Regions from separate parts of the Lysobacter korlensis genome, predicted to be linked through region 1. Evidence: predicted binding sites of a transcription regulator. Region 1 holds the regulator's gene; the other holds the start of a gene.
The links. The regulator FliA, encoded in region 1, starts transcription of late flagellar genes. The targets are predictions, from matches to a motif close to TAAAGTTTNNCNNNCNNNGGCCGATAA.
Positions count from the first base shown of each region.

Region 2: ACFFGH_RS14255 (methyl-accepting chemotaxis protein) is a predicted target of FliA. The motif match lies at 4,178-4,204, and genes of this name have one in related genera.

Region 1 covers NZ_JBHLTG010000001.1:939,739-946,613, reverse strand. Annotated here, with positions in the region: gene flhF (flagellar biosynthesis GTPase FlhF) at 1-1,366, shown strand, start outside; gene ACFFGH_RS04210 (MinD/ParA family protein) at 1,395-2,285, shown strand; gene ACFFGH_RS04205 (RNA polymerase sigma factor FliA) at 2,282-3,037, shown strand; gene cheY (chemotaxis response regulator CheY) at 3,189-3,581, shown strand; gene ACFFGH_RS04195 (protein phosphatase CheZ) at 3,647-4,213, shown strand; gene ACFFGH_RS04190 (chemotaxis protein CheA) at 4,155-5,996, shown strand; gene ACFFGH_RS04185 (hypothetical protein) at 6,066-6,875, opposite strand, start outside.
Region 2 covers NZ_JBHLTG010000003.1:243,104-249,978, forward strand. Annotated here, with positions in the region: gene ACFFGH_RS14230 (polyprenyl synthetase family protein) at 1-743, opposite strand, end outside; gene ACFFGH_RS14235 (exodeoxyribonuclease VII small subunit) at 736-1,008, opposite strand; gene tilS (tRNA lysidine(34) synthetase TilS) at 1,052-2,362, opposite strand; gene ACFFGH_RS14245 (type 2 periplasmic-binding domain-containing protein) at 2,470-2,865, opposite strand; gene ACFFGH_RS14250 (hypothetical protein) at 2,879-4,021, opposite strand; gene ACFFGH_RS14255 (methyl-accepting chemotaxis protein) at 4,225-6,420, shown strand; gene ACFFGH_RS14260 (acetyl-CoA carboxylase carboxyltransferase subunit alpha) at 6,544-6,875, opposite strand, start outside.

The sequences.
Region 1 (6,875 bases):
GCACCCGCCGGCCATGGCCTCGCTGCTGACGAGCAGCGTCGTGGAGGAGAGCGTATTCAACCCGAATGATTTCGCGGCCGCGTCCCACGCGCCTGCCGCACCCGCTGCGGCACCGGCCACCCTGGCGCCCGGCGACAATTTCCTCGAACTGCTCGCCCGCCTTTCCGCCGCCGAACAGGCCCGCGAAATGCCGGCACCGGTGGCCGAGATGCCGTCGCCGGCCGCCCAGGCCGCCGAAGCGATGGTCGCACCGGCTCCGGTGGTCGAAGCCGCGCCGATGGTGCCGGTCGCAACGATGGAAGTCGCGCCGCCGGTTGCCGCCCCGATTGCTGCAGCGGCTCCGGCTCCGGCTCCGATTGCCGCGATCGATCCGGTGGCGGAGGTGACCCCGGCCGCTGCGCCGGTCGCCATCGCAGTGCCCGCCGAACCCGTGCTGCAGGCAGTCGCCACGCCCGTCGAGGATCCGACGCTCGCAGCGATGCGCAACGAGCTGGCGTCGATGCGTGAGCTGATCGAACGCCAGATGGACCAGTACGCGATCGAGCGCCTGCGCGGTTCGGCCGGCCGTGCGTATGTGTTCGACACGCTGGTGGCCTGCGGCTGCGACGAGAGCGTCGCGCAGAGCGTTGCCGCCCGCATCGACGCAAACCTCACGCCCGAAGAGACCCGCGAGCCGATGTGCGCCGAACTGGCGCGCATGATCATGACCCACCGCGCCGAGCCGATCGACGACGGCGGCGTGATCGCACTGGTCGGCCCGACCGGCGCCGGCAAGACCACCACCATCGCCAAGCTCGCGGCGCGCTTCGCTGCCCGCAACCGCGCCCGCGACGTCGCGCTGGTCACCACCGACGTCAGTCGCGCCGGTGCGCGCGAACAGCTGCATGCGCACGGCCGCCGACTCGGCATCACCGTCTGCGAGGCCGACGGCCCGGAAGCGCTGAACGCCACGCTCGACCAGCTGGCCGACTACCCGCTGGTGCTGGTCGATACCGCCGGCTACGCCGCCCGCGACCGCGCGCTGCTGAGCCAGATCCTGTGGCTGCGCACTGCGCGCCGTGTGCGCAGCCTGCTGGTGCTGCCCGCCAACGCGCACCCGCATGACCTCAGCGAAATCATCCGCCGCTACCGCCCGGCTTCGCCGGAAGGCGTGGTGCTGACCAAGACCGACGAGACCGGCCGCCTGGGCGCCGCGCTGTCGGTGCTGGTCAAGCAGGACATGCATCTCGCCTACACCACTTCGGGACAGCAGGTGCCGCACGACATCGAGGCCGCCGACCCCGTTCGCCTCGTCGCTTCACTCGAAAAACTGCGCCGCGCTGCCGACAACCCCTTGATGACCGAGGACCGCCATGCCGTCGCCTGACCCCAACGCATCCTGCCTCGGACACGACATGAACGGACATGACACCACGGCCGCCGACCCGGCCCCTTGCGCCGAAGCGGCGCCCGCCACGCCGGCGAGCGTCGCGCCGGTCAGGGTGATCGCGGTGGCCAGCGGCAAGGGCGGCGTCGGCAAGACGTCGGTCTCGGTCAACCTGGCGATGTCGCTGGTGATGGCCGGCCGCCGCACGCTGCTGCTCGACACCGACCTCGGCCTCGCCAACGTCGACGTGATGCTCGGCCTGTCGCCGCGCTTCACGCTGGCCGACGTGATCGCCGGACGCTGCGAACTGGCCGACACGATCATCGAAGGCCCCGGTGGCCTCTGGGTGGTCCCCGCCGCATCGGGCAAGCGCCACATGACCGAACTCACCCCGGCGCAGCACGTCGGCCTGGTGCATGCCTTCAGCCAGCTCGACCTGCCCATCGACACGATGGTCGTCGACAACGCAGCCGGCATCGCCGATGGCGTGCTGACGTTCTGCCAGGCCGCGCAGGACGTGATCATCGTGGTCTGCGACGAGCCGGCCTCGGTCACCGACGCCTACGCGCTGGTCAAGGTGCTCAGCCGCGAACGCGGTGTGACCCGGGTGCAGGTGCTCGCGAACCAGGTCGGCAGCCCGCAGGAAGGCCGCCACCTGTTCGAGAAGCTCGAACGCGTCAGCGCGCGTTTCCTCGACGTCACGATGTCGTATCTCGGTGCGATTCCACGCGATGAATGGCTGCGCCGCGCGGTGCAACGCCAGGAAGCCGTCGTCGAGGCATTCCCATCCAGCCCGTCCGCACTCGCTTTCCGCGACATCGCGCGACGCGCATCCCAATGGCAGGTCCCGCAAGGTCCGCGCGGACATGTCGAATTTTTCCTTGAACGGCTGGTGACCCCAGCCAGGAGCGCCGCATGAATGCCATGGCCGCCGCCCAGTACCGCGCTGCGCGCCCGCAGGTCGACACCGCCGCGATCGTCGAGAAGCACGCCGAACTCGTGCGCCGCATCGCGCACCACCTCGCCGCGAAGCTGCCCGCCAGCGTCGAGATCGATGACCTGATCCAGGCCGGCATGCTCGGCCTCATCGAGGCCGCGAAGAACTTCCAGTCCGACCAGGGTGCCGCGTTCGAGACGTATGCCTCGATCCGCATCCGCGGCGCGATGATCGACGAGATCCGTCGTGGCGACTGGGTGCCGCGCTCGGTGCATCGCCGCTACCGCGACGTCGTCGCTGCCACGCGCGCCGTCGAGCAGGCCACCGGCCGCGCTGCGACGTCGCAGGAAGTCGCCACCGCGCTCGGCGTGAGCATCCCCGAGTACCACGCGATGCTCGAGGACGCCGCACGCGGACAGTTGCTGAGCCTGGACGCGCATGCCGAGGAGCACGACGGCGAGCCGCGCCTGGCCACCGCCGATGGCACGACGCCGGCACGCGCATTCGAGCACGAGGAGTTCCGCGGCGCGCTTGGTGCCGCGATCGGCCTGCTGCCCGAGCGCGAGCAACTGGTGCTGTCGCTGTACTACGAGCAGGAACTGAACCTGCGCGAAATCGGCGCGGTGCTGTCGATCAGCGAATCACGCGTCTGCCAGATCCACGGCCAGGCCATGCTCCGGCTGCGCTCTCGCCTGGGCGACTGGCGCGGCATCGACGCCGACAACGACGACTGATCGCGACACGCGTCACCGAACCGGTGTCGTCCTGGTCCGGAAGGTTCAGGACCGACGGCACCGGTCGATATCCGCCGCAAGGGGCGTGTGCCGGACCTGACCCCGCCGGTATGCGCCCCACCCCATTACCGCATCGCCGCACGAGCCCTTCATGGACAAGAACATCAAGATTCTCATCGTCGACGACTTCTCGACCATGCGCCGCATCGTCAAGAACCTGCTCAGCGACCTGGGCTTTTCCAACACCGCCGAGGCCGACGACGGCACGACGGCGCTCGAGGAACTCAAGCGCGCGAAGTACGACCTGATCATCACCGACTGGAACATGCCGGGCATGACGGGCATGGAACTGCTCAAGCACGTGCGTGCCGACGCCGCGCTGAGCAAGACGCCGGTGCTGATGGTCACGGCCGAAGCCAAGCGCGAACAGATCATCGAAGCCGCCCAGGCGGGCGTGAACGGCTACGTCATCAAGCCGTTCACCGCCGGCACCCTGAGCGAGAAGCTGGGCAAGATCTTCGAGCGCCTCGAGGCCGCGGCGTGAACGCCCAGGTCCTCACCGATCCCGACAGTCTGTCGACCGACAGTCGCGAGGCCATCATCCGGCGCGTGCGCGCCGCGCTTGGGGCGATCGAGAATGACGACCAGGCCGGCTTCCGCGAAAACCTCGACGCGCTGGTCGAATGGCGCAACCAACCGCTGGTGCAGGGCCTGGTGCGGCTTGCACGCGAACTCGGCCAGGCCTTCGGCGACGGCGAGGGCGCGAGCACCGGCGGCTCGCTGCCCGAGGCCTGCGCGCGCCTCGAGCACGCGGTGAAGATGAGTGAGGACGCCAGCCATCGCACGATGGACATGATCGACCAGTGCCGCGACCTGCTGGCGACGATTCCGGTCGCGCCGGGAAGCGAGGCGGCCGAGGCCGCGGCCGGCATGCGCGTGCGGTTTTCCGAAATGACCGCCGCGCAGGGCTACCAGGACCTGACCGGCCAGATCATCAAGCGCGTCGTCGACATCGTGCGCTGCGTGCATGCCGCAAGCGATGGCGTGATGCCCGAGTCCGCGCCGCTGCAGCTGCCCGCGTCGTCGAAGGGCTTCGGCCCGGCCGTCACCGGCGTCGATGCCGCACCGGCCACGCAGGACGACGCAAACGATTTGTTGTCATCGCTGGGACTTTGACGTGAGCGAAGCCGAATCCGACATCTGCGCTGACTTCCTGATCGAGGCGCGCGAAATCGTCGACCAGCTCGGCGAGCAGCTCGTCGCACTGGAACAGTCGCCGTACGACCGCGACTGCCTCAATGCGGTGTTCCGCGGCTTCCACACGATCAAGGGCGGCGCAGGCTTCCTCGACTTCCCCGCGATGGTGACGATTTGCCACGCGGTCGAGGACCGGCTCAACGCCGCGCGCAGCAGCGAAGCGTCGATGGACGAAATCGCGTTCGACGCGACGCAGCAGTCGATCGACCTGCTCAGCGATATGCTCGATGCGATCGGGCGTGGCGAAACGCCCGAGGAACCACCGGAATCACTGGTCGCCGCGCTGCACGTCGGTCCGGCGGAGCCGGCCGTCGCCGCAGCGCCGACTATGCAGGTCACCGACCTGCCTGAAAACCTCGACGACCTGGACTTCGACGCCCTGCTCGACAGCCTGCACGGTGCGGGCGCCCTGCCCGGTGCAGCGCCGGCCGCGGCGGCAGCGCCCAAGCCGAAGCCGCCCCCCCCGGCGCGCGACACCAAACCCAAGCCGAAGCCGGTTGCCGCGGCGAATGCCGAGCCCGCCGAAGCCACCGTGCGCGTCGACGTGCGGCGCCTGGACGCGATGGTGAACCTGGTCGGCGAACTGGTGCTGGCGCGCAACCGCCTCAAGACGATCCGTCCGCGCCTGCGCGACGAGGATCTCGATCGTGCGGTCACCGCGCTTGATGCCGCCACCTCGCGCCTGCAGTCGGCGGTGATGACCGTGCGCATGCAGCCGGTCGGTCGCGTGTTCTCGCGCTTCCCCAAACTCGCGCGGGATGTGTCGCGCCAGCTCGGCAAGGCCGTCGACCTCGAAGTCGTCGGCGCCGATACCGAACTTGATCGCAACCTCGTCGAGGCGCTGGCCGATCCGCTGGTGCACCTGATGCGCAACGCGATCGACCATGGCATCGAATCACCGCAGCAGCGCCGCGCCGCCGGCAAGCCTGAAACCGGCAACGTGCGCCTGAGCGCACAGCAGGAAGGCGACCACGTCTCGATCGAAGTGCGCGACGACGGCGGCGGCATCGACCCCGAGAAGATCCGCCGCAGCGCCTGCGAAAAGGGCCTGATCGACGCCGATTCGGCTGCGCGCCTCACGCCCGAGGAATGCCTGCAGCTGATCTTCCTGCCGGGCTTCTCTACACGCGCGGAAGTCAGCGACCTGTCCGGCCGCGGTGTGGGCATGGACGTGGTGCAGTCGCGCATCCGCGAGCTGTCCGGCCAGGTGCAGATCCTTTCCGAAATCGGCCGCGGCAGCCGCTTCGTGATCCGCGTGCCGCTGACACTGGCGATCCTGCCGACGCTGCTGATCGAGATCGACGACGACGTCTACGCGCTGCCGCTGGTGCGCGTGATCGAAGTGCTTTCGCACCATCCCGAACGCGCGATGTGGATCGATGGCCAGAGCGTGCTCGACCTGCGCGAGCAGCCGCTGCCGCTGCTCGACCTGCGCGTCTGGCTGGGGCTTGACCCGCTGCCGACCGCGAGCAGCACTGCAGTCGTTCTGCAGGCCGGCGAACAGCGTTTCTGCCTGATCGTCGACCGCGTTCGCGGCCGCGAGGAAGTGGTGATCAAGGCGCTGCCGCGCACGCTGCGCGGCCTGCCGGGCTATGCGGGCGCCAGCCTTGTGGGCGACGGACGCATGGCGTTGATCCTGGATGTCGATGCGCTGCTGCGCACCGGTCTTCGCCCGAACCGGCGGATCGCGGAAGTCGCGTAAAACGCAACCGCCCGGACGCGAAGCCGCGTCCGGGCGGTGATTTCGTCATTGCTGTTGCGGCCGCCGGCCTCAGCGCTGGAAGCGGATCTCGCCGCGCAGCGGCGCGCCGCGCGGCGTGCAGCGGTATTCGAACTGCGCACGCAATGCGACCGCCTTGCCGGTCTCGTCGTAGGCGATGTCCTGCACGTCGACCGAGCCGCGGCTGTCCGGGCAGTACAGGGGCGAGTCCAGTCCGCGCACGACGTTGAGCGCGGCCTGCTGCGTGTTCGGCTCGCCACGGGTTTCATAGCGACCGACCTTCAGCGCCTGGCCAGTGGGTGGCGCGATCACGACGCTCCAGAGGTCCTTGAGCACCGACGCTTCGTAATACACCTGCGAGGCGTCACCAGTCAGCGTGAACAGGCTGGTATCGCCGTGATTTTGCTGCCGCACCCGGCCCCAGGGCGACGTGCCCGCGGCCCTGACGTTGAACGACATCGGTGCGGCGTTGTAACGCACCAGGCCGCTCCAGGCGGGCGCGTTCGCGGCGCCGACGCGCTGGCTGTACGCCGCTTCGAGACGGGTCACGTTGCCGGCTTCGTCGAACTCGATCTGGCGGATCGAGATCCAGCCCCAGATCGTGTCGGTCGCTTCGCACTTGGGATTGTCGTCGGTCACCTGCAGGCCGGCCGAGCGGCCGAACGTGGTGACCGGGCAACCGACATCCGGATACAGGCCCGGACGCAGGCGCTCGCCGGGCGGCGCCACGAGGGTGACGTACCACTGTCCGCTGCCGAACGTGGACTGCTCGCCCGCGTTCGCGCGCACGTTGAAGTGCAGGCGCTCGGCGGTGCCGTAGACCCGGAACTGCCCGGTCTCATGGGTGATGACCTGCTCGGC
Region 2 (6,875 bases), on a different contig from region 1:
GGGAACGTGGCCTTCGACTGCGCCGCGTCCTTGCCCGGCGTCTTGCCGAGCGTCGCGCTGTCGCCTTCGACGTCGAGAATGTCGTCGCGCACCTGAAACGCCAGGCCGAGCGCGGCGGCGTAGCGGTCGAGCAGGGCGAGCCTTGCCTCGTCCGCGCCGCCCACCAGCGCGCCCATGCGCACGGCCGCGCGGATCAGCGCGCCCGTCTTTAGTGAATGCAGACGCTCGAGGTCGGCCACGGTCAGCGTTGTCGCCGCGCCGGTCGCATCCAGATCCAGTGCCTGCCCGCCGCACATGCCGCCTGCACCGGCTGCTTCCGCCAGCGTGCGCATCAGTTGCACCGCGACCACCGGCTCGACCGGAGCGAGCGAAAGCGCCTGGAACGCAAGCGATTGCAGCGCGTCGCCCGCGAGGATCGCGGTTGCATCGTCGAACGCCACGTGCACGGTCGGCTGGCCGCGCCGCAGCGCGTCGTCATCCATGGCCGGCAGGTCGTCGTGCACCAGCGAGTACGCATGGATCAGCTCGACCGCGACCGCGGCTCCGTCCAGCCGGGCCGCATCGGCGTCGAACAACGCGCCGGTGGCGTAGACCAGCATCGGCCGCATGCGCTTGCCACCGAGCAGCACCGCATGGCGCATCGCCGCGTGCAGGCGTTGCGGTGATGTATCGGGCGAGGGCAGGGCGACGGCAAGCGCGGCGTCGACACGCGCGCGCCAGGACTCCATCGATGCCTCAACCATCGGTCGTGTTCGGACCGGCCATGCCCGGGAACGGAGCGCGGCTCGATGGATCCTGCGGATCGCTGAGCATGCGTACGCGCAGTTCGGCCTGTTCGAGCGCGGTCTGGCAGTGCCGGTACAGGCCGACGCCGCGCTCGTACGCGGCAAGCGACTCCTCGAGCGTCATGTCGCCATGCTCCATGCGGTCGACGAGTTGCTCGAGCGCAACCAGCGATTGCTCGAAATCGCTGACGGACGCGGCCGGAGCGGGCGAAACGGGAGTCATTTTGCGTGGCATCGTCGAAGTGTGAGCGGCGCAGTGCGGAGGGTCAATCGACCGCATCCGACGGCGGCTGCCAATGCAGCCGCGTCCGATGGTCGCGCAACCAGGTGTCGAGCCGGTGCGAAACGACGAGGTCGCCCGCGGCCAGCAGTTCACCTTCGTCCGTCGATAGCAGCGGCAGGCGCTCGCGCAGCCAGGGCGGGACGCCGAGGTCCTGCAGCACGTGCTTGAGCGCGTGGGAGTGGCCGCGCCCCGGCAACACGATGCGCTCTCCGCCGGCCCGCGCATGCACGATGCAGCGGTCCGGCAGCAGGACGTCGCCCAGCAATCGCAGCTGGCCGCCATCGGGCAGCGCAAGCGCGTCGCGTCCGTCCCACCGTACGCGCCAGTCGAGGGGCAGCGACGCGCGGGCACGGCCCGCATACAGCAGATCGCGCCAGCGGCGCAGCTCCGTGCCCGACCACGCAACCCGCGGGGCCGCGTCCGCTCGCGCTTCAAGCAGCTGCGTGCCCGCCGCCATCGCGAGATGCGCAGGGAGCGGTTGCAGCTTCAATTGCCGCAGCCACAGGCGCAACACACGCGAGCGACGTGCAGGCGCGAGGTCCTGTAAGGCGTCGACACGCAGCACCTGCGCATCGAGCGTGCGCGCGGCCGCCAGCGTACGCGCGTCTTCTTCGAGCAGCAGATCGCTGTCCTGCCGGCACAGCGCCGCGCTTCGCGCGAACGACGCGGCCGCGTGCGGCCAGCGTTCCTGCAGCAGCGGCATCAGGCGGTGGCGCAGGAAATTGCGATCCATCGACAGATCCGCATTGCCGGGGTCGTCGATCCATTCCAGGTGGTGCCGCAGGGCATATGCGTGCAGTTGCGAGCGCGGGATGTCGAGCAGCGGACGCACCACCGGTGCATCGCCGAGCAATCGCATCGCAGGAATCGCGGCGAGCCCATCGACGCCGGATGCACGCAGCGCGCGCAGCAGGAACGTTTCCGCCTGGTCATCGAGATGGTGCGCAAGCGCCAGGCATTCGCCGGGCCGCAGCTCCGAATCGAACACCGCGTAGCGTGCATCCCGCAGCGCCCCTTCGAGCCCACTGCCGTTGTGCACCACCCGGACGCGGCGCACCGCGAGCCGGACGTCGAGCCGTGCACACAAGGCGGTGCAGCGCCGCGCCCAGTCATCCGCATCCGGATGCACGCCGTGGTGCACGTGCACTGCGCGCAGGCCGCGTTCGCGCACCTGCGCTGCCACCGCCAGCAGGTGCAGCAGCACCACCGAATCCATGCCGCCGCTCAGGCCGACGCAGACCGGGCCGGGCGGCAGTTGCGCGATCACATGGTCGGAAAGGGCAGGCGCAGGCATCGGCGCGATGGTGCCATGCTGCGGCGTCCTGCCGGTGCTTTCGGATCGCCCAAAAAAAAGCGGCCTGCGCGATGGATGCGCAGGCCGCCGGGTACCGCATCGGTGAATCAGAACTTGTGCAGCACCTTCACCGAACCATCGACCGCAGCGTCGCTGATATAGCCGACCGCGTTCGGGTTGGCGGCGAGCTTGGCCTTGACCTCGGCATCGCTGCCGACTTCGACCGGCGCCTTCGCCTTACCCGTGAAGATCAGGCGCGACCAGTAGGTCGTCAGTTCCGCGCCGACCTTGCCGAGCACGGTCTTGTCGAACGCATCGCGGGTCGCGCCACCCTTCTGGTAGATCACCTGGGCATTCGGGTCACGGCCGAGGAACACGCGCTTGGCGGCTTCCGCGTCCATCGGTGCAGCCTTGCTGCCCGAGGCGGCGACGACCGCGCCAGCATTCGCTTGGGAGGCGGCCACAAGGGCCAGCGCACCCAGCATCAAACGAAACGATTTCATGTGCGTGCTCCGATCAGAACGTGAAGACAAGGCCGGCGGAGACGAGTTCGGCGTCCCGGTTGCCAGCAATCTCGGTCTCGACATCGGTGTAGTCGAGCTTCAGCGCGACGTTGCTCGCAAAATCCCAACGCACGCCGACGCTCTTGAAGGTTTCGTCAAGCTGCTGGCTGGTGGCCGCCGCGGCGACCGGCAGGAACAGCGGGCTGCGCATCGGGATGCCGGTGAGTACCGACAGGTCCGCACCCGCCGTCTGGCGCCCGTATGTGACGTGCGGCATGACCGTGCCGAAGCGGCGGCCAACGGTGGTGTACCAGTCGGTGCGGTCGATGTTCTCGAGCACCGAATCCTCCACTTCGATTTCCGAGTACTCGGCGACGACGAGCCAGTTGGCCTTGTCGATGCGGAAGCCGACGCTCTTAAACGTGCCCGGGTCGTCGTTGTAGTCGAGCCGGTCCGCCAGCGCGTTCTGACGGAACATGCGCAGGCCGTTCGTCACCTGGTCCAGTACGCTGCCGGTGATGGTCACCTTCGCGGTGAGGTAGGCGGCACGCAGCGACAGCCACTCGTCGTATTCCACGTCCCACGACACGCCACGCAGGTGGCTGAGCTCGCCTGCGAAGCGGTTCTCGGCGATGTTCGCGTCGCCCTCGAAGCGGCCGTACAGGAACTGCGCCTGCGAGAACCACTTACCGAGGTAGGTGTTGTGCGACAGGCTGATGCCATCGGCGTTCGACCACGGCTGGTTGTACATCGCCACCGGCGGGCGGATCCACGGATACGCGTAACCGACGTCGAGGAAGTCCGAATAGCGGTAGAACGGGATGCGCTGGCGGCCGATCTTGGTCGAGAAGCCCTTGCCCAGCTGGATGTTCGCGTACGCCCAAGCGAGTTCCGGCCGGAAGTCTTCGGAGCCTTCGGCGAGGATCTGCGCCGTCGCGGTGACGCGCTCGTTGAGGTCGGCGTCGATCTGGATCGCGAACAGCGACTCTTCTTCGAAATCGACGGTGTCGGTGTAGGTTCGGGCCGGGAAGCGCTCCGAACTGTCCAGCGTCGTGCCCGCGACGATCTGGCCAAAACCGCTGACGCGGACCTCGGCGTGGGCAGCAGTGCCGAAGCTGAGCGCCGCGGCGAGCGCGACGGCAAGGGATGTTTTCACGCAACTCTCCAGGATCAGTGCAAGGGGGCGACGCACCGGTTCCTGTCGAATGACCGCGTGCCTCGTGGAGAGGTTTTCGGCCCACGTTGACAAAGCTTTAACGCAAGCTGGCGTAAGGCGCGCCCGGCGGGCGAACGCACTGTTCCAGAAATTGTTTCAAGTTCGCTTCAGGCCGGCCGTTACCGCGGTCACTGCGGGCCCTCATGCGCCCGCTGCCCGTGCAGGTCGCCCTCATGCTCACCGCTGTCCGCAATCTTCCCCACGCGCTGCTTGCGCAGGCCGTCCGGCCGCTGCGTCAGGTATCGATCCGCGCGAAGGTCATGCTCGTGCCCGGTGCGGCGCTGCTGGGCTTCGTGATCTACGCATTGTTCAGTGTGATGGTTGCGCGCTCGAATGCAGCGACGCTCGAGGGCTTCTCCAGTCGGACGCTGCCAGTGCTGAACGGCCTGTCGACCGCGCGCGCCGAGCAGGTCGACGTACGCGCACTGTTTACGCAGGCACTCAGCGACAGCGATGAGTTCCTCGTCGAGGACGCAGTCGAGAAGAGCACGAACGTCAAGACCGTGCTCGTCGGTCTTGCCGGTACCAACCCCGAGCTCAAATCCAGCCTCAACCCGCTGATCGCGAAATGGGACGCGTACGTGAAGCTGGCAGGCGAGACGGTGACCGCGCAGATCGCAGGCGAGATCCAGATCGAGGCGCTGCAGGAAAAGGCGCAGGCGATCCAGGTCGCGTACGCGGATTTCAGCAAGGGCCTGGCGGAACTCGACAGCGCACAGCAGAAGGCGTTTACCGCGGCGATCGCGGAAGCCTCGCGCTCATCGCAGCAGGCCGCGATGTTCGGTATCGCGCTGGTCGTGGTGCTCGCGGTGCTGGTGATCCTGGCGTCGATCGCGGTCGACCAGGCGATCCGCGGCCCGATCGAAACGCTGCGGCGCGTGATCGGCGAAGTGTCGGCCGGTCGCTTCTCGGTCAAGGTCGAAGCCGAAGGCAAGGACGCGATCGCGATGATGTGCCGCGACTTCTCGGCATTGCTGGGCAATCTCAATGCGGCGATCGCCGAATCGAACCAGGTGCTCGGCGCCGTGGCGCGCGGCGATTTCACCCAGCGGGTGCAGGCCGACCTGCCGGGCGACCTCGCAACGCTGAAGCAGGGCGTCAACGCGGGCGCCGACTCGGTGGCGCGCACGATGCACGCCCTCGATGAAGTGATGGATGCGATCGCACGCGGCGACTTCGCCGCGCGCATGGACGCCTCGATTCCGGGCGAATCGCGCGGCAAGGTCGACGCGGCGATGAGCGGGCTGCAGAGCGCGCTTGGGTCACTGCGCGGCACGATGGCGCATGCGGCAGCGGGCGACTTCACCCATCGAATCGAACTCGACCTGCCGGGCGAGCTCGACGATCTGAAGCAGTCGGTGAATCGCGCGCTGGCTTCACTCGACGAGGCGTTTACCGAAATCCACGAGACCACCGCGGCGCTGGCGGCGGGCGATCTCACCCGTCGCGCGCATGGCGAATTCGACGGCGCGATCGCGGATGTGACCGAAGCGCTCAACAGCGCGCTGGATCACCTGCAGGACGCGCTGCGCGGCGTCGCGATGGCGGCGGACGAGGTGGGCGCAGGCGCACGCGAGATCGCCGACGGTAACGCCGACCTGTCCTCGCGCACCGAACGGCAGGCGATCGCGCTGGAAAGCTCCGCCGCGAGCGTCGGCCAGCTGGTCAGCGCAGTGCAGGCCTCGGCCGAGAACAGCCGCCAGACCCGCCAGATCACGCGCTCGGCCCACGAGCGGGCACGCGACGGCGCCGACGTGGTGCGCGGCGCGGTAACCGCGATGGCGTCGATCACCGATGCCACGCGCCGCATCGCCGACATCATCGGCCTGATCGACTCGATCGCGTTCCAGACCAACCTGCTGTCGCTCAACGCGGCGGTCGAGGCGGCACGCGCGGGCGAGCAGGGCCGTGGCTTCGCAGTGGTGGCCGCCGAGGTGCGCACGCTCGCGCAGCGCACCACGCAGTCGGCGAAGGACATCCGCCAGCTCATCGCCACCGCCGGGCAGCGCGTCGACGACGGCAACCGCCTGGTGACGCGATCGGGCCAGTCGCTCGAGGAGATGGCGGGCTCGTCCGAAGAGATCGCCGTTCTGTCGGCGCAGGCGTCCGACTCGATCGAGGCGCAGGCGCGCAAGCTGCACGATGTCAGCAGCGCGATCAGCCAGCTCGAGGAAAGCAATTTGCAGAACAGCACGCTGGTCGAGGAGGTTGCCGCGGCGAGCGCGTCGCTCAGCGATCAGGCCGCCCGCCTGCGGAGCTCGGTCGCGCGTTTCAGGCTGGATGCCGAACCCGCGTCGGTGCGCGGCGCTATGGCGCCGGGGCTGCGCGTCGTCGCCTGAAGAGGCGCGGCCGCACTCCGGTTGGCAGAAACGCAACGGCGGCCCTGAGGCCGCCGTTCTGCTGTCGGGCATCGGTGTCCAGGGCCCGACGATGACGCTCGCCTCTGGCGAGCGCCCGAGCGCTTACGCCACCTCGTACGCGCCGTAAGCGCGCAGGCGCCGGTAGCGGCGCTCCAGCAGTTCCCCGACCGGCAGCGGTTCCAGCGCGTCGAGCTCGTTGAGCAGCACGCCTTTCAGGCGCTTGGCCATCTGCGTCGGATTGCGGTGCGCACCGCCGAATGGCTCGCGCACGACCTTGTCGACCAGGCCCAGCGAATGCAGCCGGCGCGCGGTCAGGCCCAGCTGCTCGGCCGCGTCCTTCGCCTTGTCGGCGGTCTTCCACAGGATCGAGGCGCAGCCTTCGGGCGTGATGACCGAATACGTGCTGTATTCGAGCATCAGCGTGCGATCGCCGA